4 regions of the Alteromonas sp. 5NS40-0096 genome follow, and region 1 is predicted to be linked to each of the others. Evidence: predicted binding sites of a transcription regulator. Region 1 holds the regulator's gene; each other region holds the start of a gene.
What was found. Region 1 encodes LexA, which represses DNA repair genes until DNA is damaged. Its sites were predicted from a motif close to TACTGTATNNNNATACAGTA; they were not measured.

Region 2: the regulator LexA is predicted to act here: its motif matches at 2,286-2,305, upstream of AC27G9_RS14440 (YebG family protein).
Region 3: the regulator LexA is predicted to act here: its motif matches at 4,437-4,456, upstream of recA (recombinase RecA).
Region 4: the regulator LexA is predicted to act here: its motif matches at 2,285-2,304, upstream of AC27G9_RS01400 (EVE domain-containing protein).

Annotation. Positions count from the first base shown of each region.
Region 1 covers NZ_BAAJLQ010000004.1:98,604-106,405, forward strand. Annotated here, with positions in the region: gene ilvA (threonine ammonia-lyase, biosynthetic) at 1-836, shown strand, start outside; gene AC27G9_RS13005 (Kelch repeat-containing protein) at 861-1,862, opposite strand; gene plsB (glycerol-3-phosphate 1-O-acyltransferase PlsB) at 1,910-4,354, opposite strand; gene lexA (transcriptional repressor LexA) at 4,529-5,152, shown strand; gene coxB (cytochrome c oxidase subunit II) at 5,607-6,731, shown strand; gene ctaD (cytochrome c oxidase subunit I) at 6,743-7,802, shown strand, end outside.
Region 2 covers NZ_BAAJLQ010000004.1:392,546-400,347, reverse strand. Annotated here, with positions in the region: gene AC27G9_RS14455 (helix-turn-helix domain-containing protein) at 1-218, opposite strand, end outside; gene AC27G9_RS14450 (hypothetical protein) at 599-1,063, opposite strand; gene AC27G9_RS14445 (HAD family hydrolase) at 1,692-2,207, opposite strand; gene AC27G9_RS14440 (YebG family protein) at 2,350-2,637, shown strand; gene AC27G9_RS14435 (GNAT family N-acetyltransferase) at 2,730-3,161, opposite strand; gene AC27G9_RS14430 (GNAT family N-acetyltransferase) at 3,158-3,643, opposite strand; gene AC27G9_RS14425 (helix-turn-helix domain-containing protein) at 3,645-4,193, opposite strand; gene AC27G9_RS14420 (alpha/beta fold hydrolase) at 4,265-6,643, opposite strand; gene AC27G9_RS14415 (winged helix-turn-helix domain-containing protein) at 6,750-7,802, shown strand, end outside.
Region 3 covers NZ_BAAJLQ010000002.1:589,681-597,482, reverse strand. Annotated here, with positions in the region: gene AC27G9_RS08535 (zinc-dependent alcohol dehydrogenase family protein) at 1-280, opposite strand, end outside; gene AC27G9_RS08530 (LysR family transcriptional regulator) at 380-1,297, shown strand; gene AC27G9_RS08525 (hypothetical protein) at 1,372-1,845, shown strand; gene AC27G9_RS08520 (HP1242/YdcH family protein) at 1,950-2,189, opposite strand; gene AC27G9_RS08515 (SDR family NAD(P)-dependent oxidoreductase) at 2,434-3,243, shown strand; gene recA (recombinase RecA) at 3,320-4,354, opposite strand; gene AC27G9_RS08505 (CinA family protein) at 4,503-4,997, opposite strand; gene AC27G9_RS08500 (DUF885 domain-containing protein) at 5,129-6,952, opposite strand; gene mutS (DNA mismatch repair protein MutS) at 7,262-7,802, shown strand, end outside.
Region 4 covers NZ_BAAJLQ010000001.1:284,395-292,196, forward strand. Annotated here, with positions in the region: gene AC27G9_RS01390 (BLUF domain-containing protein) at 1-62, shown strand, start outside; gene AC27G9_RS01395 (YgiQ family radical SAM protein) at 66-2,264, opposite strand; gene AC27G9_RS01400 (EVE domain-containing protein) at 2,372-2,836, shown strand; gene AC27G9_RS01405 (family 16 glycosylhydrolase) at 2,891-5,587, opposite strand; gene AC27G9_RS01410 (glycoside hydrolase family 3 protein) at 5,698-7,802, opposite strand, start outside.

The DNA of each region.
Region 1 (7,802 bases):
CTGACGGTGTCGCGGTTAAGCTAATGGGGAGCGAAACATTCCGCCTTTGCCAAGCGTATTTAGATGACGTGATTACCGTCAATAACGATGAAATCTGTGCCGCCATCAAAGATATTTTCGACGATACCCGTGTTATTGCTGAGCCTGCTGGGGCACTGTCAGTCGCAGCAATTCGCAAATACGTGAAAGCGAATGACGTAAAAGGTCTCAACCTCGGCGGGATTCTGTGTGGCGCAAATATCAACTTCCATACACTGAGATATGTCTCGGAACGTTGTGAATTAGGTGAACAAAAAGAAGCGGTCTTTGCGGTCAAAATTCCCGAGAGAAAAGGGGCGTTTAAGCAGTTTTGTGAATGCCTTGGCGGTAAAACCATTACCGAGTTCAACTATCGGTATTCGAGCGATAGTGAAGCGCATATTTTTGTTGGCGTGAAGTTAAAAGGTGGTATGGCTGAATATCACGCATTAACGGATGAATTGGGGTCGAAGGGTTACGCGTGTTTTGATCTGTCGGACAATGAATTGGCTAAGCTGCATGTGAGACATATGGTCGGTGGCCGACCGCCCTCTATCATCAATGAGACGGTATTGAGCTTTGAGTTTCCCGAATACCCCGGGGCCTTACTCAATTTCCTCAATACGCTCGGCGAGCTTTGGAATATTACTTTGTTTCACTATCGGAATCACGGTGCGGCGGAAGGCTTAGTGCTAGCGGGATTCGAAGTCCCCCCACAGAGCCGTAGCGAGTTTGAATCACATCTCAATGCGCTAAATTATGAGTATCAGGATGTTTCTTCAAACCCGGCCTATCAATTTTTCTTATCAAATCATTAGGGCAACATGACCGAGAAATAGCAGCTAATTAGCTGCTATTTCTAAATCCGCATAGCGAAATTTTTGAATTTTGTTGACGGGTCCAGCGGCTAACGAAATGAGTCCGCCAACAAGATAGATATGATTGTTATAGGATATCGCTTCTGCATGCCTTACCCCGGTAAAGTCTAGAGATAGTTCTCGCCACTCATTGGTAGCAAAATCAAATTCCATTACTTGGTCTGTAAACTCGTATGCACCAAAGGTGTATAGTTTGTTTTTGATAACAGCTGTTGCATGTGCACTCACTGGCTTAGGTGGTGGTGGCATTGGGGACCATTCGTTGGCTTTTGAATCTAATTTTTCAAACACCGCCATCGCCTTGTTCTGGTCGTATCCTCCCACAACGTACATGTCGTTTTTATAGTTCACCGCACTGGTTGCTTTTGCCGCAAGCATTGAGGGGCCAGATAGCCACTGATTACTATTGGTGTCTAAAACAGCGACGAGTTTGGTCGACTTGAGCGCTTTTTGGTGGCGACCTTTTGCTGCCAAATAATCGCCGCCAACAATAAAGATTTCATTACCGATAGCTACGCCAGTATTTTGAGTGGTAGCGGCGTGAAGTTTGGGTCCAAATGTGACTTCCATGGTGCGAATGTTAAGCATCTCAACGCGTTGCTCCATATTCATTCTAGAACGTTTGTTTAACGACTCGCCACCGACAATGTAAATGGTGTCTTTGCCATCATAAATGGCGCTATGGTAACGTCGAGGGATGAGTGAGATCGGCAGTTTAACCACATTGCCCGTATCCAGGTCGATTTGTTCTACCGTTCCCAATAGACCGCGAAAACCGGTACCTCCGAAAACATAGAGTTGATTGCCAACCTTGGCCGTTGCCATGCCATAGCGGGATTCATTCATCTCAATAATTTGTGAAGTATTACTGAGGTTTTCGTCTAGTGAGTGGGTCGTGGTTTGGCACGCAGTGGCGCCAAGAAATGAAAACAACGCCACAATGTAGGCTTTAAATAAGTTATTCATAACCGTCCTTGTTGTTGATGGGGTGACCTCATGTCACCCCGAGTCGATTAGTTTAACTCAACTTTCTCCAAGTGTTGAGCTATCTCTGGCCAAACGAGCGCCATTACATCTTGACGCAGTCCTTGGCTTTCTTCCGTCGCTTTCAAACTACCATCTTGGGTTTGATCTAGCCAGTGGTTGTCTTTAAGTGCAGAAATAAACGATGACAGCACATTTTTGTCGTAAAACTCTGGTGAGTTTAGGCCATACAGCTTCGATAGACGTTCGGCAACTTTACGGCTCGTTTTTTCCAATGTGCCTCGGCTCATCGCTCCCTCTTTTTCCAGTATGGTCAATACAACACCGTAACGTTGTAGTGTGTCCTGAATACTGCGGCTGAGTAGCCAAGCGGAATGGAAATGAACACTTTGTGCGTCGGGCGCTGCAAGCTTTCTACCTTTTTGCTGAATCAAGCCAATCTCTTTCATCGCGCTAACCAGCTGATCTGTGTACTTGAGCGCTTCGTCTTGGCTCATGTACATGAACAATTCTTTTTGTAGCAGTGGGTATAACGCACTGACCAATTGCAGTAACTTGCCCTTTTCTATGCCATTGTGAGCAAAAATGGCGCTCATAACCAAACTCGGCAACGCAAACAAGTGCAGGATATTGTTGCGGTAATAGGTCAGGTAAACTGCTCCCATTCCCTGTGCTTCAATGACTTTGCCATAATTGTCTTCAGTGACATTTAAACGCTTCAGTGCCAGCGTCGAGTCAAGCAACGCTTTTGCATCCTGCTCGGGTAACGTGGCATCGCTGCTGTACGGCGCGGTTTTCAGCAGTGAGAGATAATCATCGATAGCCTGTACTAGCTCACCTTCGCTCATCGCGCGGGTTTTTGACGACAAAAGACACAACGCTGTTAGCGCCATCCCGTTAACGGCCGCCGCCTTGTTTACGTTCAGCATCACAGTATTGGCAAGCTCGTTGACTGTCGGCGTCAGCCAGGCAGGCTTTTTATCCGGTTCTTGACTGACGGCATCGCGCCACTCAGGTACCTGCTTTTCGAGAAAATGGTTAAGTTGCACCGGTTCGCCGAAGTTGACAAAGCCGTGCCCGTAATTCTTGAGTTTTCTAATCGCCGAAAAAATCTGTGCCGGCGACTCTTTTTGCTTCGACTTGCCTTTCAGCTCTTTGAGATAGCTTTTGACTTCCATGACATGCTCGTAGCCAATGTAAACAGGCACGATACTCACAGGACGGTTTACGCCTTTGATAAGTGCTTGTAAGGTCATTGCTAACATGCCTGTTTTGGGTGGAATAATACGCCCTGTTCGGCTTCTACCGCCTTCGGGATAATATTTTACCGAATACCCTTTGTTAAAAAGCAGCTCAAGGTATTCACGGAATACGGCAGTATAGAGTTTGTTTCCAGCGAAACTGCGGCGCAAAAAGAAGGCTCCCGCGCGTCTGAATATCTTGCCAACAGGCCAAAAATTGAGGTTAATACCTGCTGCAATATGTGGAGTCACCATACCTTCGTGATAGATGACGTAGGTCAACAACAGATAGTCCATGTGGCTGCGGTGACAGGGCACATAGATGATCTCATGACCGTTTTGTGCGAGTTCTCGGATTCGTTCTGCATGACCTACGCTAATGCCGTTGTAAATTTTGTTCCAAATCCGAGTGAGAATCCGGTCGCCGAATCGAATCAGGCCCTCTCGGTAGTCTCCTGCGACTTCTTCAATATAACCTTTTGCTTTTTCCCTGGCCTTTTCAGGACTGATTTTTCGAGAAGCGGCTTCATCTTTCAAAGCCTTCTTGACCATTTCCGAACCCAACACAGCATTGTGTAACTCTTGCCGCTCTAATAGTGTTGGACCTGTCATTCCTTGGCGTTTTCTTTGAAAGTGAGTGCTCGCTACACGAACTAGCTTGTGGGCGATTTTCTGATCGCTACCGTGCTGGTTAGCCATTTCGCGAGTGGATACCGCTTTACTAAAGCTGATGAAGTTATCTCGACCTAAAAACAGCACGATAAACAATTTGCGTAGCCAACTTGGCGCAGCATTATCGGCGATTAAGTCACCGAAACCCGGCTTGCCTTTGTCTGGTGCCCTGCCCCAAGAAATGAAAACAGGGACGATCTGCATATCCATTTCTGGATAGTCTCGATGAACGTGAAAAAGTTGAGTAAATGCTGATTCAATGCCCGTGTCTTGCGGTGTGCGGTTGAACAAGGGTTGGGTTTTGCGCAAAAACAGGGTTGAAGGGTGTTCTTGGCCATTGAGAGAGAGAGTTTTAGTCGGGTCAGGCAGACCAAGAGATTGTGCCGTCATTTTAACGGCTAAGTGGTCTGTGACAGAGTCAGACGGTAAAAGGTATAAAATAGGTTTAGATTTATCTATACCCAATTCGGTCTCTACATTCGCCGGAATACTGTGGGCTCGAACTAACCATTTCACTGGATAATGAAACACCGACAGTAGTGCTTTACGCGTCCACGACATCAATCTGTTTTCCTGTTATTTAAAGAATCGCATGTATTTTATCATGATTTAAAAAGTGTAGGCGTTTTCACAAAAACAAATCTGTATATTGCAAGTAAATGTGTCTGTACTTTATTGATCTTTGACATCAACTGTATATACTGCCAGTTAACTGTATAGAAAAACAGGCTGTTTATGCGTCCACTTACCCCCAGACAAGAAGAAGTGCTTAATCTCATCAAAACGACCATGCAAGAGACGGGCATGCCGCCTACTCGTGCTGAAATTGCTCGTCAGTTGGGATTTCGATCTGCGAACGCCGCAGAAGAACACTTAAAAGCGTTGGCGCGAAAAGGTGTAATTGAAATTTTACCGGGCACGTCTCGTGGCATTAAATTAAACATTCCACTTGATGATACAGAAGAGGAACATGGACTGCCGTTAATTGGGCGTGTTGCCGCTGGGGAGCCTATTCTTGCACAAGAGCACGTCGAGTCTCACTATAAAGTCGACCCCCAACTGTTCTCTCCACAGGCTGATTTTCTACTTCGTGTCAGTGGGATGAGTATGAAGGATATTGGCATACTCGATGGAGATTTGCTCGCCGTGCACAAAACCACTGATGTCCACAATGGACAGGTTGTTGTCGCTCGAGTCGATGAGGACGTCACGGTGAAGCGCCTAGAAAAACGCGGCCGAGAGGTGCTGTTACACGCAGAAAATGAAGAATTTTCGCCGATCAAAGTGGACTTGGCATCCGAGCCATTCTCGATTGAAGGCATTGCGGTTGGTGTGATTCGCAATGCGGATTGGATGTAAGGATAAATGTCATCTTTGAGGGTTATCTAATATCATAGTTAACCCTTGCTCCTCTTTATTTATAATCACTTTTCTATATTAAAAACCTCAACATTTACGCTTCTTAACCTATTTATTTATATAAACGGCTACATTCACGGCCTTTAAAATCCTCTTTGCACCATTTTGGGTGATTTAATATCCACTATTTTTTTGCGTCTTCTCGCTAACTAAATATCAAAGTTGTTTAAAAAACAACCTGTTGCTCATGTATTGTGCAAATGGCACTAGACTATTGTTTGAATTTGGGTAATTCTTATACAGATGTTAACAAAACAATAACAAAGATGTTTAATTGCATTTACAGTTCGTGGTGTAAAAAACATCAATCAAGACGATTCAGCAGACTTGTCTAGGGCGGAGGTGTTGAGTGACAAAACTCTCGAAAAGCATTAACAAACTGTGGGTGGCACTGATAGCTTGGTGTGTATCTACATTCGTTGTAGCGGCAGATACCGGGGGAGCGTCTGGTGTGTCAGATCTCAATCTGAGACGCGGGGCGACAGACATTAGTAATCAAGTTTACGATCTTCACATGCTAATGTTCATTATCTGTGTCGTTATTGGCGTGCTTGTCTTTGGCGCCATGTTCATTTCTATGTACTTGCATCGCAAATCTCGCGGCGCGAAACCAGCCAATTTCCATGAAAACGTTAAGGTAGAAATCGCTTGGACGGTGGTGCCATTTTTGATTCTCATCTTTATGGCAGTGCCTGCAGCGCGAACGTTGATTGCAATGGAAGACACGACGGAAGCCGATATCACAGTCGTTGTGACCGGTTCACAGTGGAAATGGCATTACAAATACATGGATAGCGAAGTGGAATATTACTCGCTCATGGCTACCCAACGTGAACAAATTGAAAACAAGTGGGACAAAGGTGAAAACTACCTGCTTGAGGTAGACCGCCCGCTTGTCATTCCTACCGGTAAGAAAGTTCGCTTTTTGATTACATCTGACGACGTCATCCATTCATGGTGGGTGCCTGACTTTGCGGTGAAAAAAGACGCCAACCCTGGATTTATCAATGAAGCTTGGACGAAAGTCAATGAGCCGGGCATCTATCGTGGGCAGTGTGCGGAGCTTTGCGGTAAAGACCACGGTTTCATGCCTGTTGTTGTCATCGCGAAAGCACCAGCGGAATACGACGCATGGATGGCTGAGCAGGAAGATATTCGCCGTCGCGCAAAAGAAGAAGAACAACGCTTGCTCGCGATGAATATGTCGATGGACGAGTTAATGGCAGAAGGAGAACGCGTATACAACGCTACTTGTGCCGCTTGCCACATGCCAAACGGCGAGGGTCTTCAAGGCGTGTTCCCTGCACTTAAAGGTAGTTCGATGGTAATGACTGACATCGAAGGACACATAGACATCGTATTAAACGGCAAGAGCGGTACGGCAATGCAAGCATTTGGAAAAATGTTAAGTCTCAAAGAAGTTGCGGCTGTTGTTACTTATGAGCGAAATGCTTGGGGTAACAACACAGGTGACATTGTTCAACCTAAAGACGTCAACGCCGTCGCAACTGGTAACTAGGAGCGCTTATTATGACTAAAGCGACAGATACTATCGCTCAAGATGCGGTTGCTGATCATCACGACGATCATCACGAACATCACATACCCAAAGGTATTACCCGTTGGTTGTTTACAACTAACCACAAAGATATTGGCACGCTATATCTATGGTTTGCCTTCATTATGTTCCTCACTGGTGGTGCAATGGCTATGGTCATTCGCGCTGAACTATTCCAGCCAGGTTTACAGATTGTTGACCCAAATTTCTTTAACCAGATGACGACGGTTCATGGCCTGATCATGGTTTTTGGAGCCGTCATGCCTGCCTTCACTGGTTTGGCTAACTGGCTTGTACCTCTCATGATCGGGGCGCCAGACATGGCGTTACCAAGAATGAACAACTGGAGCTTCTGGATTCTGCCTTTTGCCTTCTTGATTTTGTTGTCATCGCTTTTCATGGAAGGTGGCGGTCCTGCATTCGGCTGGACATTTTACGCACCGTTGTCGACGACTTACAGTGGCGATAGCACAGCATTGTTTGTGTTCTCTGTTCACATTATGGGTATTTCTTCGATCATGGGCGCGATCAACGTTATCGTTACTATCTTCAACATGCGTGCGCCGGGTATGACATGGATGAAGATGCCGTTATTTGTTTGGACTTGGTTGATAACCGCTTTCTTATTGATAGCAGTTATGCCAGTACTTGCTGGCGCTGTTACCATGGTACTGACTGATAAATTCTTCGGCACCAGTTTCTTCGATGCTGCTGGTGGTGGCGACCCGGTAATGTTCCAACATATATTCTGGTTCTTCGGTCACCCTGAAGTTTACATCATGATTTTGCCCGCATTTGGCATTATCTCGCAAATCGTACCGACCTTCTCGCGCAAAAAGCTATTTGGCTACGCCTCGATGGTCTATGCCACCGCGTCCATTGCGGGTTTGTCCTTCATTGTCTGGGCTCACCACATGTTCACGACGGGTATGCCTCTGGCGGCTGAGATGTTCTTCATGTTTGCCACAATGTTGATATCGGTGCCAACAGGCGTAAAAGTGTTTAACTGGGTAGCTACGATGTGGCGAGGGT
Region 2 (7,802 bases), 290 kb from region 1:
TGACCATTTTGCTTCAGAAAAAGGCCATTCTCGGCAGCCAAAAAGGTGAAATGATTTGTACGAACAACATCGTGAACCTTACCCATAGGAGTACTTTCACTTTGAACATAGTGCTGCAGCACCACGTTGCTCCCATAGCTATTTGTTGCAAGACTGCCGATGGAAAGTACATACAAGATGTGTAGAAAAAATGTTGTTAGATTCCTTCTAGATATCATAATTGCGCTCCCTGCAATCGGACAAAATTTAAACAGCCAACTAAGCATTGCAGGAAAGAACAGAAAATTAAATGATACGAAAGTTTAAATTTTGACCAGTTTTAAAGTGAAGCTTTGTAACGGCAAGGAAAGGAAAAAACCACACGCAATCATTATTTTTTACGACGCGGTGCCAAGAATAAATCGACTCGCGGTTCCCCACTGAAATAGGAGAAGCGGATTGCTAGCGCGAAATACCACTTACACAGACTGCTGTTTAATTGTGGTTATTGCGTTTCATTATACACACACCCCTTATTCATCTGGCACGGCTAATTCAACGCAAAAAAAATGTTCCGACTAGCGGAACATTTTTGTGTGTATCTGGCGTTGCGCTTGGCTTATGGCTCGTAAGGCAACGAAGATTGGTGAAGCACGATGCGAATCTTGCCATCGTCACACTGTTTGAATACAAAGCTCTTGTTCACGAAGATGGTATCGCCAGCCGCGCTGGTGAAGTGGATATTGCACTGAACGATAGCGAGATTGCCTTCTAAAACGCAATCTTCGTCTGTGAACCACACTTTAACCCAAGGCTTAAGCATGAAGCCGCCGTCATTCGGGAACTCGCTGTTGCCGCTAACGAAATAAGACAAAGCACCAGCTTTGGTTGGACGGAATGTTTGCTCGCCAAAACACAGTGTTGGTTTGAACAATACATGACCATTGTCGTAATCGTAGTTGTCAGACAACACCTGCGTAGCAAACGCCGCTACATCGCCGCCTTCGGTGTGTACTTTGCCAACAGCAACGACATTATCACACCACGTTTGCAGTGTTTCTTGAACCAATTCTTTAGTAAACATAATGTGTACCAATCTCCTTCATGGATGTTGATGGTCTGGGCCACTGTTTCTTGAAGCTAGCCCGAGTAGATTTGCGCCAATAATTACGTTTAGCTTGGTACTATCACCGTAGGAAAACAGATCAAGTCTTGCGCAAACCACTGTCATTAAAAACGCTTAATAGAGATTAGCTTTATATAGATATTTATAATAAGCAATGGTGGTTGGCGATAGTTTTTAGCTATCAAAAGCGTCTATAAAACATACGATTGTCAAATATAGCGTGGCGGTTTTTTGATGCCCTATGCCATCACCTCATTGGTATATGACAGTGACATCCCCGTCGGTAGGCTAGTTTACGAGAGATTTGGTAAAAGGAGTCAGTTAGGGCGCTGAAAATAAAAAACGCGTACTTTTTGTGTCTGGCCTATTACGTATCATTGCCCGTCACTTAACATCTATGGCCGATACACTAACTGATCGGATGTCTTCATGCTAACAACGGGCAGAAAACAGACTGCAATCGGCCATTCATAGTAAAGGTGAACCGCTTATCACCAGCTCGCAACTGACGGTAGTAGCGCCCCTCGTCATATGTTTGCTTCGGCGGTCACCTTTGGCTTACAACCTGTAAGAAGCAGATAACTTCTTACACCAAATACCACTGCATACCCGCATTGATTGCCGCTTCTTTATCGTAGCGAAAATCACCCACGTACATCAGTTCTTCGGGCGCAATTCCCCATTCTTCCGCCACCATGAGTAACGCTGTTGGATCCGGCTTAGGCGGCGCGTCCTCCCGTGTAAGTATAAAATTAATCGGCGCCTGATTATTTGTGAGTTTGATGTGGGCCGCTTGATGACAATTTCTTGTCACGATTGCCATGGGCAAGCTCAAGGACTGAGCCTGTTCTATCATCGCCAGCCCCACAGGCAACCATTTGGCAGACTGGGCATCGTCTAGCTCGTGTTGCAATACCACCGCCTCGGCGGCTTGCTTGTCTGCCGCATTCGGCAACGCATCGATAAATTCGAGAATGTCTTGCGTTTGAGGGCAACCAATGTCGTCGCGCATCTTTTTAAAATCTAGGCTCGACTCAATCAATGTGCCATCCAAGTCGAATATCACGCCTTTTACAGCAGAAAAATCAGGTACGTTAAGCACGTTAACCTCTTGTGTTTGTTGAATTTGCTAACCCTTTTACGCTACGCATCAAAACAAAGTTTAAAAAATAAATCAAAATACTGTTTATTTATACAGTATCGTACTGTATGGTATTTATGTCTTTCACGAAACGGAGCTAACAATGGCCATTACCACACAGTATGTTGTTACACACAAAGGGGTAGAAAAGCTGGTGACTACCGATAAAAAAGAAGCCGATCAATACGACAAAATGCTAGATGTGGCAGACAACCTAGCCACTTATATTGATGCCAAAGGGATTAAATTAGACGAAGGGCTTGCGGAAGAACTGTCAGTGATGTTGGCAAAAAACAAAGACATTGTAGCCAAACTTTTAAAAGGTAGCGCTGCAGACGATTTATTGGCAAGTGAATCGGCCGAAGTGGTAAAGCTGACCGCTAACGGCTAGGGTGCTTGCGCCCTGTCTCCCCAACGCAGGGCTTTTTATTGCGCTGGTAGCAGGGATGCCGCCAGCACATACTCGATGTGATTTCTCTCCCACTACTTTGCCGAATAGATATTCGGCTTTCTTATTTCCATGAGCGACTGGGGATCGTCCGGCGCAGTAAACCCGTACTTCGCGTACAGTGTATGGGCATCTTGTGTCGCCAACATGAAACGCCTGAGTCCTTGTAGTGCGGGATGGCTAACAACGGCATCCATCAAACGCTGGCTCAATCCTTGCCCTCTGTGCTCGGGTAAAACAAATACGTCGCCCAGATAAGCAAACGTCGCTTTGTCTGTAATCACCCTTGCAAAGCCCACTTGCGAACCGGTTTGAGTATACACGCCAAAGCACAAGGCATTGTCGATGGATGTTTGTACCCTAGTAAGAGGAATGTCTTTCGCCCAATACGATTGGCTTAAAAACCCGTGGATCACACCAATATCTAGTTTCGATTTGTCATCGCTGACAAAGTAAGCTGAAGTCATAACACATCCTTGTCTTGCGGATTTAAAGTAAGGTGAAAAAACTGGCTAAATTCGCTTGGCTGATACTCGGCAAAGGCGTCTCCTTTGATGAAGCCGTACTTTTTATAAAGCCCTATTGCTGCATCAAACGCCTTACCCGATCCGGTTTCTAGGCTGATTTGTACAGCGTTTCTTGCCTTGGCTTGTTCGAGTAAAAAGCGCAGTAGTTCCGCCGCCAACCCTTTGCCAAGGTAATTGGGATGAGTACGCATCGATTTGATTTCCGCAATGCCTGAGTCGTGCATTTTCAGCGCACCTATCACAGCCAATGTCATGCCCTCCTCAATCCAGCCGGTATACAGCAACACGTTATGCTGCTGTAAGCCAGACAAGTCCAAAGCAAAGACGTTCTCTGGCGGCGATGTGGCGTACATCCCATCGAGGTGAAATTGCAAAAGTGCAAGCACTTGAGGGTCCGAAAAATCGGCTAACTTAATCTCCATGCTAGCGCCCCAATGCCACGATGTAGTGCACAGGCTGCTCACTCGGATTGTGATATGCCGACGGACCATAGGCTTTGAAACGAATGCAGTCTCCTTTGGCCAGTTGGTACTGCTGGCCCTCAGCATTCAACGCCAATTCACCATCCAGTAAGTAGATATGGTGCTCCAAGCCGGCAATAGGCGGTTTGTCATAGTTGACCGTACCACCCGCTGGAATTTCGATTTTTAACAGCTCAACCCCTAACCCAACTGTCGGAGGGGAAATCGAAGTGCGAATATAACCACTATCGGGATCTTGCCATTGCTGGGCGCTATGATTCCGGATAATAGTAACGGCACCGGATTCTGCCTCGTACAATAACTGAGACAAGGTAATGCCGTAAACTGCACATATGTTGTTCAAGACAGACGCGGTCGGGCTCGTTGCACCACTTTCAATTCTCGACAATGTCGCCTTGCTTACGCCAGAACGTTGCGCGAGCATCTCTAACGAGAGTTCATGTTTCTTGCGAATCGCACTCAAATGTCGCGCGAGGGTATCGTCATTCACGGCAATTTCCATTTATGAATAAAATTCTCATAAATGAAACTAACGAAACCCTTTGTATATTGCAAGTGCTTTTAACGAGAAGGGACGTGTTGTTGTAAAAACGACACAATCTCAGCGACAGCTTGATCATGAACGGCTTGCCGATTGCGACCATGAGGTTCTGCGCATAAGTCAGCGAGCTTACGCTTACCGTTTTCGGTACAGGTTGATAAAAAACTGTAGTGAATCGCATCGTCGATAACATGCAACTGGCTGTTAGGCAAAAGGCTATGCGCATATCGCGCATTAAACTCGCTAGGCGCAATACGATCGTGCTCCCCAACAACCAGCAACGTTGGCACGGTTATCGAACCCAGTGAATTTGGCTCAAAACTGTGCACGATAGCAGGAGCTATCGATACCGCCGCCCTCACGTTGGCAATGCGGTAGTTATCACCTTGTCGCGCCAAACTTTGTTGTACTTGTGTTGAATGTTCAACCTGTTGAAAGGCTTGTAGCACGGACGCAAATTCAGGCTGTGCTTGGCAACTAAAATCATCTTTGGCCTGCTCGCAGTATGCGCTAAACCTCGCTTTATCGGTGATGGCCCCTAGCGCAGATAAGGTCGTATATCCTCCAAGGCTAAAACCCACTATTGCGATGTTTTCGGTGTTGGCAACGTCGCGCCACATATCGTGGTGCTCAATCCAATCTTTTACTTTGGCTAAATCTCGACTGCGCTCCCACCACAGCAAAAAGCCTTCTGGGTATTTCTCTGGCTCGATGGCAGTGTTGCCGTGATGATTGACCGCGGCAACAACATACCCTGCTTTGACCAGTGCAGATGCCAGCCATAACATTTGCGGAGCAGAACCTCCGGTACCATGGGACATGAGTACCAGTGGATACCCGCCTTTTACAGGCTTACCGTTATGCACTACGTCTCCTGCATCAAACAGGGGAAGTGATTCTGGACCAAGTGTCAGTGGGCTGACATCTTGATCGTATGTGGGGTAAAACACATGAGTCCGAATCGGTCGCGGCGTTAGACTCCGCCATGCCTGCCTTGATTCGTCATGAAGTGGTAGTACCGTCATCCCCACATTAATATCGTGGGGACTGCACTTGTCGTGCTGCATAACTGACCGACACAATCGCACCATAGTTTGTTTGAGTGCTTGATTGGTTGGGAAACTTTTCGTCAACCAATCGTACAAATCAATCGCGTAGGCAGTATTGCCAGACCACTCCAACTGTTGCGCAAGGTCGTTAATCAGCATGGCGTTCTCTAAATCAGAGAGTAATTTAGTATTCACCTTTGCCAAGGTTTTAGACCAAGTATTGTCGAGCAGGCTTTTGTGCAATTGCATAGAAGGTAACGCCACTCTGTTTGGCAACGATAAACCGTAGAATCCTCTAAGTACGTCGTCAGCCAAGCGTTTTTTATGCTGGAATCCCATCCCAGTATTGTTCAGTACAATTAGGCTAAGGTTGTCTTCTAGTACTTGATAAACATAGCTACTATACCCTTTGAGCTGGCCGTCATAGCTGTGAACACTTCGCGTATGTCCGTCACCAAGAGTCAGAGACTCGACTCGCCAGCCGTAGGGCGTATCAGGCGAAAACATCTGCTTTAGACTGGACGTCGTTAACCAGTTTTCCTGATGCAGCACATAGAGAAAACTCAGTAAGTCGTAGGCATTAGAAAACAGCCCAGCACCAACCTGAAAAACCTGCATATTCATATTGGGTTGCGCTGCCCATCCCCCGTTTTTTGCCCAGCGATACTCTTTAGCTAATGGAGCAGAAGCACCGCTTACGAAACCAGAACTATCCATATTCAACGGAATAAAAACATGCCTAACCAAGTTCATTTTTAAACTGGTTTGAGTCGCTTTTTCAATGACCTCGCCCAACAATAGCCAGCCTAAATTGGAATATTGGTATTGGGTACCCGGTGTGAAACTCAGGGGCATTTTCGCGATGGTATTGAGTAGCTTGTCATGGGGTTCGGTGTACTGGTATTTGCCCGATCCCCAACCAGGTAACATAAAATGATTGGGTAACCCTGAGCGATTGGATAACAAGTGATGAACACTGACTTTGTCGGCCCATGGTGCATCATAATCCGGTAAGTACGTCTTGATGGTAGCGTTTAAATCGAGTTGGCCTTGCTCTTGTAACTTAAGCGCTAAACTCGCAATGATAGGTTTGCTCAATGATGCTATCGGAAAACGTGTCTCGTGATCGTTCGCTATCCGTCGCGCTTCATCGGCAAAACCAGCGCTGTACATGCACAAAACCTTGCCATTTTTTGCCAGCATGACATTGCCTTGAAACAGGCCTTGTTCAACATAAGGTTTGAGTGCAGTGACTAGGTTATTGCAATTCGGGCCAACCGATACCGAAGCCTGCAACTTAGGCACATTGACCATAAACAACAGAGCGACAAGCCATAGAGTAGATTTCATATCATCCTTATACAGTGAAATTGAATTCGATGGCGCATACTAGTATTGTGCCTTGAATCAAGTCCTTAAATAATCCTATTATTTTTCTAACAGTAGCCTATTAGCCATGGATAGTCCCGTTTCCGACACTGAGGTTTATCAACTTGGACCCTTCATCATTAAGGTCAAAGAGAATGTCATAACCGGTGAAAACGGTGATCAAGTACTACTTCCCAAAGTCATGGCTTTGTTAGTATATCTTTGTCAGCGTGGTCAACAGGTAGTGACGTTTGATGAACTTGTGGGTGCAATTTGGCCAACCGAAGTTGTCGGCGATAATGCGATCTACAATTTGGTTGGGCAGTTGAGAAAAGCGTTAGGCGACAGTGCGACTAAGCCGACCTACATTCAAACGGTATCCAAAGTCGGGTACCGACTACTGCTTCCTGCTGAGCCCGTCTCGCCAGCGATTGAGAATCAAGAACACGTTGACACACCAGAATCCACTGTTGCGTGTACTAACGAACCAACCAATCGGAAAGGATCCCTTGCCAACGCCGTAAACTGGCCGACTCGAACAGTATTAGGCTGGCTGGCGCTCACCTTTATTGCTATTGGCATTGTAGGGTTCTGGCCGTCACATGATGAACCCAGTGCACAAGCACAACGAGACCTACAACTGGCATACTATCAACTGTATCGCGGAGACACTCAGGGCGTAGAGCAAGCGATTGATGTGCTGCAACAAATCAATACAACAGAGCCCAATTGGGCAACCCCAAAACTCGAACTGGCGTACAGTTTTATAAGAATGGCCAAAACGCAGCCAACACAACGGGATTTTTGGCTAGCGAAGGCTCAAGCCATCAGCCAAGCGCCAGCCCTAACCAACCACGGACAACGGCTCATTGCACTACTGCAAACACCAGCAAATTCGTCTCTCAAAGACGACCTTAGTGAGCTATTTGTCGGTTCAGCACCTCTGGTGAGTGAGCGGCTGGCGTACAGTGACTGGCTGTTTGTAAAAGGCGAGCTTGAGTTAGCAGAAAAACAAGCACAATTAGCGCTAGAACAGTGTTCAAATTGCCCTTATGTCTATCGCAAAGTCGCCACGGCACAAGTCGTGCGCGGACAAGTTGAAGACGGTTTTGCTAACTTTAATCGCTATCGCATGCTGTTA
Region 3 (7,802 bases), on a different contig from region 1:
AGCCACCTGCACAACCATACACTTCGTCACCGACTTGAAACGCTGTCACTCCCTCGCCAACTGATTCAACTGTACCAGCGAAATCCATACCCAAAATCGCTGGTAAATCTGGCGATAGCGGAAGGTCTTTACCCATAGCACGTATCATAGTATCGACTGTGTTGACACTCGATGCCGCGACTTTTACCACGACATGGCCGCTAGTTGCTTCAGGTTTTGCAACTTCGGTGGCTTCAAACACGTCAGTATCGCCATAAGCGTTGATAACCATTGCTTTCATCATGTATTCCTCTATTGATTTGATGAAAACAGTATATTTGCTCGAGTAATTATTGATAATATCAGCACACTTAGAATGAGTTTTAAGATTTAATTGATAATGAATGCCGATCACCTGAACCTCTTCGTACGCATCGCAGCTCTGCACAATATCAGCCTCGCTGGTAAAGAATTGGGCTTATCGCCTGCGGTTTCCAGTGCCCATATCAATAAGTTGGAGGACACGCTTGGTGTTAGGCTCATTCATCGAACCACGCGCAAGGTATCGCTAACAGAAGAAGGCCAAGCATTTCTTCCCCACGCCAGAGAGGTACTTGAAAGTATCGAAACGGCAAGGGCAGCAGTAGGTGCAGGGAGTCGCTCTCCTCATGGCAAGCTAAGGGTGGCAGCACCCGCATCATTTGGCAGAATGCATTTGGTACCTGCTCTGGAGCAGTACCTGGCCGCATACCCAGACGTCAAACTGGATTTGCAGTTAAGCGACAAGATTATCGATATGGTCGAAGGGGGTTATGACGTGGCGATCCGTGATGCAACACTCAACGACTCTACACTGATTGCCAAAAAATTAGCCAAAGATAAACGCATTATCTGTGCATCCCCCGCTTATCTCGAAAAATACGGTACGCCGCAAACACCTCAAGATTTACTCGAACACCAGTGTGTCAACCTCAACGGCCTGACAACGTGGCACTTCCAATCTGAACAGGGCACCATCAGCATCAAAACGAAAAACCGTATGCTCACTGACAACGGCGAAGCGGCGAGAGACGCCTGTGTTGAAGGGATAGGCATCACAATCTGTTCGTTATGGTGTTGCTATAAACACGTAAAGAGTGAACAGCTCGTGCCGATTCTTGAAAACTACCCACTGGCCACTGAGCCGGATATCTGGGCGGTTTACCCCAGTTCACGGCTTCTTGCCCCTAAGGTAAGGAGTTTTATCGACTTTTTTGCAGAGTGTTTTTCTGGCACACCTTATTGGGAGCAAGCACTAGCAGAAGAGGCTGAAAAGTAAGTACGTCGACAAACAGCGACACATGGAGACGGGAAAACGCTCGTTCGCAATAACCTAGGAATAAAATAAAGGTAATGGACAGTAGTAAAATGGAACCAGATTATTCAACTTATACCGTTGAAGAGCTCGACGAAACCTTGCAACATATCGATCACTCAGCATTTCCAGATCGCGTCCAACTTATCCAAAATGAGTTGGAAGAACGACAAAAAGCATCAAAACAGTCTGATGATTTGTACTATGAAATTGTCGAAGAGTCAGGCCGATTTAATGCGTGCCCATCATGCTTAAAGCCCATAGGCTTTTTCAAAACCTTTCGCCAACGAAATGGACAACTAAAACATTGTCATCATTGTACTGAACCCTACGTTCTGAAAACGGATTACCGTTTTGCATTGATTTTGGGGATACCCTTGGCGCTGTTGACGGCTTTTTTCGTCAAACCAGCACTACGTGCAATGGAAATCGACCCATTTTTTGTCACACCGCTTGTAACAGTCTCAGTACTTTTGGCATCGTTTAGACTCAAGAAAGTACGCTTTGTCTAAACAACAAGTAAGGTATTGACCACATTTGTACACATGGGTCAGAACAGTAATCAAAAAGTGAATCCCCCAAACTGCTGCTTATCAGGGTTTAGGGCATGCAACAATTAATTTGCCGTTATTGTGCGATACAGTTGGTCTTTAAGTTCAGCTCTGTCATGTTTTAGTTGATGCATAGCGCCATCGGCAATCGGGGCATTCGCAAGCTCTAGCTCTCGGATTTCTTTATCTATCGCGTCGTACTTCGCCACTTTTTCAGCAAACGAAGGGTCCCGTGCTACCAACTGTTCTATTTTGCTGATCTGCGTTGGAAATTCGTGTCTTAAAGAATGATCTTCGCCTAACATAACTCTCTCCAGTATTCGTTGTAACGTCTTAGATTATAACGAGCGATAACACTGCTCTGTATTTACGCCAACAAGGCTAACCTGTTCTTGTTGGAACTTTTATCAATAAATTCTAAAAACTGAATACTCATTCGGCAGAATTATCAAAACTTTCCTGTAAGGTTAAACTGCATATCAATTCATTGGCATTGGGCTAGTTTCACAACGCGACAGCGTGAGCACATTTCATTTTATTGAGGCAAGTATGACTAAATTGTTTTTAATTACAGGTTCTACCGATGGTATTGGCAATAAAACAGCGCAAACACTTTTGTCTCAAGGACATGACGTAATTTTGCACGGCAGAAACCCACAGAAGCTTAAAGACGTGCAGCAACAACTTGCAGCAGCATATCCGAACGCCAACACGTACGCATATGCCGCAGATTTATCAGATCTTGCCCAAGTTGCCGAATTAGCAAAGGCGATTAAACAGAACCACGCCACACTGGACGTCTTGGTTAATAACGCAGGGGTGTTTAAAGTCAACGACACCAAAGCGCCAGGCAACCTTGATATCAGATTTGTCGTCAATACCATTGCGCCCTACTTGCTCACTCAGTTATTGCGCCCAATCATGACGAAAAATAGCCGCGTGATTAACTTGTCATCGGCGGCACAGGCCAGTTTGTTTCCTCGCGAAATTGGAGAACTCAGCCCCTTGTCCGACAGTGCGGTGTACGCTAAAAGTAAACTGGCTATCCTGATGTGGAGCAAACATATCGCCAAAGTTTGGGAGAAGGAAGGCCCCGTCGTTATCGCGGTAAACCCAGCCTCATTTCTCGGCAGCAAAATGGTCAAAGAAGCCTACGGTGTCGCAGGTGGTGATTTACAACGAGGAGCTGATGCCATTATTTTAACTGCGGTATCGAACAATTTTGCCAATGCCACTGGTGCTTACTTTGATAACGATGTTGGCCGAATCAGCCAGCCGCACCCTGATGCTCTCGATGATAGCAATAACCAGGCAATTGCAGACGCCGTAAATCAGATTGTGGCATCTTACCTCGATTAATGCGCTATGGGCATCGCCCGCTATTTAATACAAAAAAGCCCGCTCAATCGCGGGCTTTTCTCTGTTTACTTATTGCTTAAGCGAGTACTTCTTCAGACTCACCGTCTTCAGCTTGTACTGTTTTAGACAACAACAATTTTTCACGAATTCGTTGCTCGATTTCGGTAGCCATCGCCGTGTTCTCTTTCAAATACTTAACAACGTTTGCTTTACCTTGGCCGATTCTGTCGCCATTGTAGCTGTACCATGCACCCGCCTTATCAACGAATTTATGTTGTACACCCAAGTCAATGAGCTCAGCTTCTTTACTGATTCCCGCGCCATACATGATTTGGAATTCAGCTTGCTTGAACGGTGGCGCCACTTTGTTTTTCACAACTTTAACGCGAGTCTCGTTACCCACGACTTCGTCACCGTCTTTGATAGCACCGATACGGCGAATATCCAAACGCACAGAAGAGTAGAACTTAAGCGCGTTACCACCAGTTGTGGTTTCAGGAGAACCAAACATCACACCAATCTTCATACGAATTTGGTTGATGAAAATACAGAGTGTGTTTGAACGCTTGATGTTAGCCGTTAGTTTACGCAGTGCTTGAGACATCAAACGCGCTTGAAGACCGACGTGAGAGTCACCCATATCGCCTTCGATTTCAGCTTTAGGTGTCAATGCAGCAACCGAGTCAACAATCACAACATCAACCGCACCAGAGCGTACTAGCATGTCGCAAATTTCTAGCGCTTGTTCACCAGTATCAGGCTGAGATACCAACAAATCATCAATGTTTACGCCAAGCTTTTCGGCGTACACCGGATCCAATGCGTGCTCGGCATCGACGAACGCACAGGTTTTACCTTCTTTTTGCGCTTCAGCGATAACCTGTAATGTCAGTGTCGTTTTACCAGACGATTCCGGACCGTAGATCTCAACAATACGCCCACAAGGTAAACCGCCTATACCCAATGCGATATCGATACTCAAAGAGCCCGTTGAAATAGCTTCAATATCCATGGCTTGGTTGTCGCCCAAACGCATGATTGCGCCTTTACCGAATTGCTTTTCAATTTGCCCAACGGCTGCCGATAACGCTTTAGATTTATTGTCGTCCACTCTGGAATCCTCAGATAATTTCACATTGGCGTATTGGGAATCGCCACTGTGTTAAATAGTCACTCAATTGGGATGAATAATATACTGTATAGTTATACAGTTGCAAGTACTGTATAGCAATAAATTGATTAGGCCTGTGTTTTTATACTCAAACAACTAGGCATTGGTGCAGATGTTCAATCGCAAATTCAATCGCTTGCTGCCTGACTTGATCACGATCGCCATCCCACTGCTTTTTGATGCAAGTGATATTACCATTTATCGCAAAACCAAACCAAACAGTTCCTACCGGTTTTTCCACTGAACCACCGCCAGGGCCCGCTATGCCACTAACAGATATGCCGTAGTCGGCGCTCGAATTTGCTACTACACCACTTACCATTTCAGCTACGGTTTGTTCAGATACCGCACCATATTTTTCAAGGGTGGTGGCTTGCACACCGAGCAAGTCGTGTTTTGCCTCGTTGGAATACGTCACCCATGACTGATTAAACCAATTTGAGCTGCCCGACACCGAAGTCAATGCAAAGGCGATACCACCACCTGTGCATGACTCAGCGCAAGACACTGTTTGTTGATTTGCTGCGAGGTGCTCGCCGATGGCTAAAATCGTCTCTTTTAGCGCTGATGTAGATTGGCTCATTGTTCAGTCTTTTGCATTGTCTAATTGGTATTCGCGAAACAGTGTAATGGACTTTATCAAGGGTTGGTAGGTCAACCCGCCACAACTAACAGAGGGCACAATTCTGCCCTCTGTTTATTGACTACCAGCGCCTAACTCTGGTTTTTGTCAGCAATATATTGCTTCACAATTTTTTCTAAGATATCCAAAGGCACCGAACCATTTTTTAGCACTACGTCATGGAATTCGCGGATATCAAACTTATCTCCTAACTCGTCCATTGCCATTTGGCGCAAAGCGAGAATTTTGATCATGCCCACTTTGTAAGCTGTCGCTTGGCCCGGCATCACGATATAACGCTCGATTTCCGCAATCACGTCGCGCTCTGCCATCCCAGTATTTGCAGACATATACTCAATGGCTTCTTCACGGGTCCACTTCTTGTAGTGAATACCGGTGTCCACTACCAATCGAACCGCTCTGAATAGCTCAGCAGCTAAACGGCCTATATTGTCCTCTGGATTCGATTGAAAACCTTGTTCATAGGCAACGCGTTCCGCATAGAGTGCCCAACCCTCAGCATATGCCGTAAATGGTGCGAATCGGCGCAACAAGGGCACGCCCTCTAGCTCCATTGCAATTGCGATTTGAAAGTGATGTCCAGGAATACCTTCGTGATATGCCAAGGTTCTCATACCAAATTTTGGGGTGGCTTTAACATCGTACAAATTGGCGAAGAAGCGACCGGGACGAGAGCCATCCAGTGATGGCGGCTGATAGTATGCCCCAGGGGCCGTTTTTTCTTTAAACTCAGGAATGCGAACCACTTCCATTCCCGCTTTAGGACGTATATTGAATGCCCCGTCCAAACCTTGGTCAATTTCGTCCAAAATCGTTTGGTAGTCTGCGAGAATTTGCGCGCGCCCTTCATCATCATCGGTGTAATAGAAGTCGGGATTATCCGAAAACGCCGCCATGGCCGCCGTATAACCGGCTTCAACATCGACACCTAACTGAGCAAAAATGGCTAGCATCTCTGCCTGTATACGCGCCACATCTTTCAGCCCGAGTTGATGTAACTCTTCCGGCGTATAATCCGTTGTCGTAAACAGTTTCAATGCAAACTTATACGCTTCATCCCCCTGCGGTAAATGCCAATAGCCATGGTCATTACCCGCTTTGGCTGACAGCGCCACGAAATAATCGATAAAACTTTCATAGGCCGGGTAAACCGATGCCACAATTGCAGCCTCAGCGTCGGCTAACACTTGCTCGCGCTGCTCGTCGGTCAACGCTTCGGCGTCTTCGAGTTTGGTTTTTAAAGACGTATAAAGAATGTTTTCTTTGGGCTCGGTCGCGACAAAGTTATTCATTTCATCCAGGACCCTTTGAATTACAAACTGGGGTGGGATAATGCCTTTGTCTTCGCGAATCGCTAGGTCGAGTAGGTACTGATCAAACTTGCGAGGCAATTGATTGAGACGGGATACGTAATTTTCACCGTCTTCAAAGGTGTTCACTTGATGTTGCGCTTCCATGAAACTGGGGAAACCGTTTTGAATGCCAAACATCTGGTTAGCGGGATAATAGTGATAGCGAAATTTCTCTGCTTCTTCAAAGGTGCTGAGTAAGTACTCGACTATCTCGAACGTTGTCTGCTGACCAGCATCCATACTGGCTTTATCGTATTGATACAGCCCAGCTTTGAAAGCTTTTAGCGCCTCGAACATCTCGTCGCTGCGGTCGGGGTGTACATCATCTAAGTCAGCGTTGTGCCCTTTGATTCCCATCGACTCCAAAAAGCCTAACGACGTCAGCGTTTCAGGGTTTTGGAAGGCCATTTTCACCATGGCTCTATCCAGGTATGCTCTGAAAAACACAGGCTTATCAGCATACCACTCGTGAGCGGCGAAGCTCGCTGCAATCACTATCAGCCCCAGTAGCCCAAGGCCCAAGCGCTTAAAAAATTTTTTCATAATAAGGTTATTCCCTTCGGGCACTCTACATGCCTCTTTATTGTTACGTTATCACGCAAATCGTGTATTTTCGCTGCAAATTCGAAGCAAAAACTCAATATCAATCAAGATACTATCGACCAAATGTTCTGCGATCAACACGCAATATTGACGACTGACGTTGCGTTATTTCGTCGATTCAATAGATAATGTCACGCTAACGTAGTTTTCGGTGTGTTAAAGCCAGCACTTGTGCACACTTATCATCAAATTCGAAGCCTAAAAAGGCCAAAGTAACTCATGACAAAAGCGACCCAAGAACACACGCCAATGATGCGCCAATACCTCGCAATCAAGGCGCAACACCCCAACGTATTATTGTTTTATCGCATGGGTGATTTCTATGAACTCTTTTATGATGATGCCAAGCGCGCTGCTGAGTTACTTGATATTTCCCTGACGGCCCGAGGTAAATCAGGCGGTTCTCCGATCCCTATGGCGGGTGTCCCCTATCACGCGGTTGAAGCCTATTTGGCGCGTTTAGTTAAAATGGGCGAGTCAGTCGCGATATGTGAACAGGTTGGCGACCCAGCAACCAGTAAAGGCCCAGTAGAGCGAGCGGTTCAGCGCATTGTCACGCCGGGAACTGTAACAGATGAAGCCTTACTCGATGAGCGCCAAGACAATTTGCTGGCTGCCGTCTGCAGTCACAAGGGAGCGTTTGGAATCGCGTCCCTCGACGTGTCTAGCGGTCGCTTCGTCATAAACGAATTAGCCAATGACGAAGACGTGTTAGCTGAACTCCAGAGATTGAACCCTGCCGAATTGCTTTACCCCGAAGGCTTTGACGACTTTGCGGTTATTGGCCAAC
Region 4 (7,802 bases), on a different contig from region 1:
TGTCTATGGCAGCCGCAGTACAAATGGTCGATGCACTACGAGACTGCCTACATACTCAATAGCTATTAACGCTTAGCCGCGGAGTTAGCGCCTTTTTGCTTTTTGCCTTTGCTATTAAAGCGTTTCTTATTATTGGGGTTCTGATTGTTCCACCCTGTGTGCTTAGTCGCTGCACGTTCACCGCGTTGCGCTTTAGCTGCTTTAGTGCGTTTCTCTTGCGCGGATTCTGGCGGTACCAAGTGTTGTGGTCCTCTGCCGATCAGGTCCTCTCTGCCCATTTTGGTCAGTGCTTGCCTTATTTGCGCGAAATTCTTTGGATCGTGGTATCGCAGCATGGCCTTGTGCAGTCGACGATGTATTTCACCCTTAGCTGAAGGGACTTCTTCGCTGTCCTTGGTGACTTTTCGCAAGCTGTTCACTTCTGTGTGATACATAGTGGTTGCGGTTGCCATCGGCGAAGGGTAGAAGTTTTGAACTTGGTCGAGCTTAAAGCGGTTCTCCTTCAACCAAATTGCCAATGCCAGCATATCTTCATCAGTCGTACCTGGATGAGACGCAATGAAGTAAGGAATCAGATACTGTTTTTTACCCGCTTCTTGACTGTATTTATCGAACAGTTCCTTAAACCGGTAATAACTTCCCATACCCGGTTTCATCATTTTGCTCAGTGGGCCGTCTTCAGTATGTTCAGGGGCAATTTTCAAATAGCCCCCAACATGGTGCAAAGCGAGCTCTTTAACGTAATCAGGGTCCTCTACCGCTAAATCATACCTTACCCCAGAAGCGATAAGTATTTTCTTGATACCCGGCAGGGCTCTGGCGCGTCGATACAAATCAATCGTCGGTTTGTGGTCGGTATCCATGTGCGCACAAATAGACGGATAGACACAAGAGGGGCGTCGGCATGTAGCTTCGGCTTTTGGGCTTTTACAGCGCAGTCTGTACATGTTTGCTGTTGGACCACCCAAATCTGAAATCACACCGGTAAACCCTGGAACGGTATCTCTGATTTGTTCGATCTCTCTGATTATGGAATCTTCAGAGCGACTTTGAATAATCCGCCCTTCGTGTTCTGTGATTGAACAGAAGGTACAGCCCCCGTAGCAACCTCGCATGATGTTGATAGAAAAACGAATCATGTCGTATGCCGGGATCTTTGCATCGCCATAGACAGGATGCGGTACCCGTTGGAACGGCAAGTCAAAGACGGCATCCATTTCTTCTGTTTCCAGCGGCATTGCCGGCGGATTAATCCATATATGACGATCCCCATGCCTTTGCATTAAGGCGCGTGCGCACCCCGGATTGGTCTCTTGGTGTAAAATTCGCGAAGTGTGAGCATAAAGGGTTTTATTGTCTTTTACGGTTTCGTAAGCAGGAAGCTTAACGTACACATTTTCCCATGGCTTTCTACGCGTTGGTGGCTGAATGACAATGGGCTTGGCCTCATCAGGGGCACTTTGCGCTTCGGCTTTGTCTTGTTGATCACACTCAGGCTCCATTTGATAAGGGCTGGGGATAGGATCAATTTTGCCGGGTTTATCCAGTGATGTTGAATCAACGCCTTGCCATTCGGGTAACGCTTCTTTAACGATTATTGCTGTGCCTCTGACGTCGATAATCTCTTTTATGTTTTCGCCAGCGGCCAGTCGGTGAGTGACCTCTACCAAGGGGCGCTCGGCGTTGCCGAACATTAACATGTCGGCTTTGGCATCAAAAAGGGTAGAGCGTCTGACTTTCTCTGACCAATAATCGTAGTGAGCAATCCGGCGCAAACTGGCCTCAATACCGCCAATGATGATAGGTACGTCTTTGTATGCTTCTCGACAACGCTGGGAATAGACGTTGACTGCGCGGTCAGGTCTTTTCCCGCCTATGTTGTCCGGTGTGTAGGCATCATCATGGCGCAGCTTTTTGTCGGCCGTGTAACGATTGATCATCGAATCCATGTTGCCAGCTGTGACACCAAAATACAGATTTGGCTTACCAAGTTGCATGAAAGCATCTTTACTCTTCCAGTCTGGCTGGGCAATGATACCCACTCTAAAGCCATGAGCTTCGAGCGTCCTGCCAATTACAGCCATGCCAAAACTTGGGTGGTCGACATAAGCATCGCCGGTTACCAAAATAATGTCACAACTGTCCCAGCCCAGTTCATCCATTTCAGCTTTGGACATGGGAAGGAATGGGGCGGTGCCATAACAGTGTGCCCAATATTTGGGGTAAGAAAATAACCCGCGGTCTGCTTTTATCGTTGCCTGCATATCATACTACTCGGTTGTTCAGCTGTTTATTATAACAGTTGTCGAAAGGGGAGTGATAGCGATAGCATTGTAGATAGAGAAAAATCCCCAGAAAATAAGGATAAAAAATGGCGTATTGGTTATTAAAGAGTGAACCTGATGCATTTGGTATCGATGACTTAATGTCGCGTCCTAATCAAACCGAGCCTTGGGATGGGGTGAGGAACTATCAGGCGAGAAACTTTTTAAGAGATGGTATGCAAGTGGGTGACAAGGTGTTCATATACCATTCAAGTTGCAAAGATGTTGGCGTCGCCGGTGTTGCGACTGTCGTAAAATCTGGTTATCCGGACCCCACTCAATTCGATCCTGAAGCAAAATATTTTGACCCTAAATCACAAACTGACAACCCAAGGTGGTTTTGTGTCGACGTAAAGTTTGATGAAAAATTTAGCCGCGTTCTGCCATTGAAAACGATTAAATCTATAGAAGGTATTACTGAACTGGGGTTAGTCAAAAAAGGCCATCGTTTATCTGTTATGCCTGTTGAACCCCAAGAGTGGCAACTTATTTATAGCGCCGCAAAATCATAAAAAAGGTGGCCTAGGCCACCTTTTTACTCTGGTTGGGAATTACCAGGTTGAGAACTATTGGTTCCAAAGTATGTTATCAATTCTGATGATGGCACCAGAGGCGGTTCCCCAATCAGGAGCGATAACGAATGCCGCGTCTACGGCTTCAATGTTGGGCGGCTGCTCCCAATCTGGAATCGGGTTAGCCAATAGGTCTGCCACATTAATGGTGTACGAACGCCACTCATTAAGCACTGGCGCGTCGATTCTAAATGCGCTGGTTGTACTAGGGTAACCACTGTCGAACTTGATGTAGAAACCCGTGTTTTCGAGCCCTACAGTCGGCTCTTGTACCAGCATCAAATCAAAAGTAATCGTGCCCTCAGAGAACGCTGATAAATTGATCGTAGAATTGGCAGGCTGGACAAAGAACGGTAGCGTCGTTTCATCAATTTGGTATTCAAATTGAAGTACATTGCCTAAATCAGGATTGTCATCCGTGACTTCAGTCATCGCAACGCCGTTTAAGTCTGGGGCAAAACCAGGATCAGGTTCATTTGTACCGTTATAGATGAGTATTGAGTCACCTAAATCCGGTGCTGGTGTCTCATCAGCCGCTTCTCCCACGGCCCACATGATGTTATCGATTTCGAAGGTCACACCGCCTTGATCACCTGGCGCTGGGTAAATCACCATGCCCGTATTAACACTAGTGATATCAAGACCTGCGCCAATCAAGTCAGCAATAGGAACCGTTACACTTTCCCATTCACCGTTACCCACCACACCTAAGTCGTAGTCACCACTTGAACACGGGAAGATACAATCAATTTTCATTGTCATACCAGATGTATTTGTACCGTAATCTGTTACGCGAATGTCAAAGGTAATGTTGCCCGTGGCGAAGGCACTCAAATCAACTTGGCTAAGTGATTGGATGTAAAATACACCAGTGGCTTCAGCATCGTCGTCGAAGCTGATTTGCAACATGGTACCGCCATTGCCATCGTCCACTTCTGACCAGTTGATTCGATAGTCTGCATTAGTGCCGTCGAAATAGTCGAAACCAGTACGGCTATCCCATGCACCAATACCGCGTTCCCACAACGGGTCTACGCCGTTTTCGTAGACTGCTTGAACTTGTGCTTCGACTACCTGTTGAGGGCCACGGATGCCGCACCCTGCCTCAGATGGGAAACCACATTTGAGTTGAATATTGTCTAACATGACATGAGCAGCACCTGTTGGCTCGAAAACAAACAAGTTCAACACGTTGTCGATATCTAGTGGATTAGCGCCACCGTTGTTAGGGGCGTTCAGAATATCCGTTACACGGATATGAACGGTTTGCCACGTATCCATCTCCAAATCAGCGACATTCAGTGCCATTTGGCCAAGGTTCGGCCATCCACTGTCCATTTTCACAAGCAGCTGACTTTCGGCATCCGTTGATGCACTATCAACGTACAAGTCGAATACGAGTTCACCAAGGTGAGGTGCCCACGGAACCGCCGCACTGCCCATGCCAAATAGCTCGAATGTATCTGTGTCTGCCGCGGCAATGACTACGTTACCACTCGCGGTCGTGTTGATGTCAATAACGGTGCCACGATCGGTTACGTCCATTTCCGTCATGGTGATTGCGCCACCGTTATCCCAACCAACAACGGCCATAAGGGCGCGTTCGACTGTCGTTTCACCTTCACCCCAGACCAGTGTGTCGGCACCATCGGTGTATAAGTCGTACGATGCTACATACGGAGCAGACCCGTCAGGTGCTTGCACCGAGGCATTGATATTGGATTCACAACCTTTGCCTGTTGCCGTATCCGCAGGACACTCATAAACACGTACGTAGTCTACTTCCATTTGCAGTGGGAACACTGTTTCGTCAGTGGGTGCGCCAGGCAAATTACCACCGATGGCGAGGTTCATAATCATGTGGAAAGGCTGATTGAACGGCCCATTCTCAGCCACTTGGAAACCTTGAGCTTGACCTGCCCAATAGTAGCTCCAGTAGTTTTCACTGGTTTGCTTGGCATACATAGTGTTATCGATATACCAGCGGATTTCACCTTCTTCCCATTCAATTGCAAAGCGGTGGAAATCATCGGATACCGTGAATGATGGAGTAAACTCTTTTCCGACAAATTGATTCAGTGGCCATTGTGACCCAAAGTGTGTGGTACCAATGATGGTATTTTTGCCATCTACACCGAGGTTAGTCGATTCGACAATGTCGATTTCGCCGCCAGCTGCCCAGCCGCCGTATGGACTGTTAGTCGGTAGCATCCAGAAAGCAGGCCATGTACCTTGACCAGTGGGAAGTTTAATTGATGCTTCGATGCGGCCATACGTAATTTCGAAAAGGCCTTGGGTTTGCATTCGAGCAGAGGTGTAGTTGAAGCTGTTGACGCTGTCTTCTTCTGCAGTAATAACGAGCTTACCATCTACGATACTGGCGTTATCTTCTTCGTACCACTGTAGTTCGTTATTCCCCCAACCGGTAAGACCGTATTGAGAACCGTCACCAGTTTCGAAATTCCATTTTCCAGCATCGACAGACTCACCGTCAAACTCGTCACTGAAGACCAATGTCCAGCCTGTCTCCTCCGGTGTTTCCGTTCTGACCGGTCCTGTGTTTTCCGGTGTCGGAATCACCAGCTCAGTGACAACTTCAGCTTCTCCCGTACCATCACTACAGCCTTGTACCCACAGGGCGGCAGCGACGGCAAGGGTGAGCTGGCTTAATTTAATCGTTGTTGTTTTCATAATTTTCGCTCACTTTATCCCACTTACATCTCTCGATGTACACTTGTTGTTGAGTGCTCTCTTAGTAAAAGAGAGCGCTTACAAAAATTGTTAAAGATGGATAGAACTACTTACCTACAACCATCATTTGTATCTGTTTCAACTAATTTGATATCAGAAATTGTTAATTTAGTGCCGACGGGGGCAACTAACCTGAATGGCGACATTACCCGTGAAAAGTCCATGCCCTCGGCTTTAAAACACGCTAAAGGCAGTGTTGCAGTCGTCCATTCGCCGACGGCTTGAGGCGTAATTTCCAGCATAGTGTCACAGCCGTCGAGGCACTCCATTCCCACACTGATAGACTTGGGTGCATTCCCCGTGACCTTGTAATCAAACGCCAGTGCTAACTGTGCTTCTTCAAATGCTCTCCAATCTTCTGGGAAGGCGGCAAACAAACCAAATGATTGAGCTTGTTCTCCATTCCACTCGATAGCCATTGCATCTTCTTGGATTCTTCTGTCAGTGGTCCTTACGCTTAAACCATCAATTGCTAATGTGTTGCTAGACATTGGCGTATGGCTTGCGTCTTGACCCGCAGACCAACTCCAAGGTGGCGTTAGTTTTGCCGCATAAAGGGGGCCTGCAAGGGAGACTTGCTCTGTGGTTTCAAACGCCTCTTGAAGCGGGTATTGCGTAGTGTCTTGGCTTTGATACGTCAGGCCGAAATCATAGGGAAATAGTGCCGCTTTACCATCACCATGGTTAAGTGGCTCGCCAAATGGATCGTTCGGCCAAGAGAACGACAGCTTGCCTTTAAAGTCGTGCTGAATCTTGTCGTCACTATCTTTAAACAGCACCTCAGCAACACCTTCACCTTCACTACCAGGCAACCAAGCTGCGACAAATGCATCTGAGGCATTAAGCTCTGGGTTTACCCATAAAGGGCGGCCTGAGAGAAAAACTGAGACCACAGGAATCCCCGCTGATTTTAGCGATTGCAGTAATGCTAAGTCTTTCTTGTTACCTCGCTGGTACTCTAAGTTGTCAAGGTCGCCATGACCTTCTGCATAGGGTTGTTCGCCAAATACGACAATGGCCACATCGGGCTTTTGCGTGAAACTGCCATCGACGGATAAGGTTGCCTTACCGCCGTTAGCGGAAACCGTCTGCTCGATACCGTCATAAATTGACGTTGCACCAGGGAAGTCGTCATTGACATTACCCGTACCTTGCCAGGTAATCGTCCAGCCACCACTTTGCATGCCAATATTGTCCGCACCTTCGCCCGCTACCAATACGTGTTGGTTAGATGAAAGGGGGAGCAAGTTTCCATGGTTTTTCAACAAGACCAGTGACTCTCGCACTGCTTGTTTTGCAATGGCTCTATGATCCGCATGCCCGATAACACTGGCGTCACCAGAAAGTGCGCGATTCGCTGGAGATGGCTTGTTGAATAGTCCGGCGCGCATTTTCACTCGTAGTACTCGTCTGACCGCGTCATCTAGTCTCGATTGCGCAATAGTGCCGTCTTTGACTTGTGCAATTAAGTTTTCGTATAGGGGTTTCCAAGCTTGAGTTGGTACCATGTAGACGTCCAAGCCCGCATTCATGGCTTGTGCGCAGTTCTCGTTCGTACAACCCGGTATTTGACCATGTCCGTTCCAATCACCGACTACAAAGCCATCGAATCCCATGCGTTCTTTCAAAACGTCAGTAAGCAAATATCGGTGCCCATGGATTTTTTCGCCGTTCCAGCTATTGAAGGATGCCATCACCGATTGGGCGCCAGCGTTCAGCCCGCCAACGTAGCCTTGCGCATGAATACTGACAAGGTCAGCTTCATTATTGATGTTGTCACCTTGGTCATCGCCTTTTTCGGTTCCGCCGTCACCGACAAAATGTTTAACTGTTGAGATAACATTTTTCTCGCTGAGGAAGCCTTCACCGGGTGAGCCTTGCAAGCCTTTAACAATGGCTTCTGCGTAATCTCGAACGACGGCTGGGTCTTCTGAATAGCTCTCATAAGTTCTGCCCCAGCGGTCGTCTCTGGCTACGGCTACTGTTGGAGCAAAAATCCAATCGATACCCGTCGCTAGTACTTCTTTTGCCGTCGCGTGAGCGATCTGTTCTAGCAGGGCAGGGTTGCGTGCTGCACCCAAACCAATATTGTGAGGGAATAAGGTTGCACCGATGACGTTGTTGTGGCCGTGCACGGCATCGGTTCCCCACATTG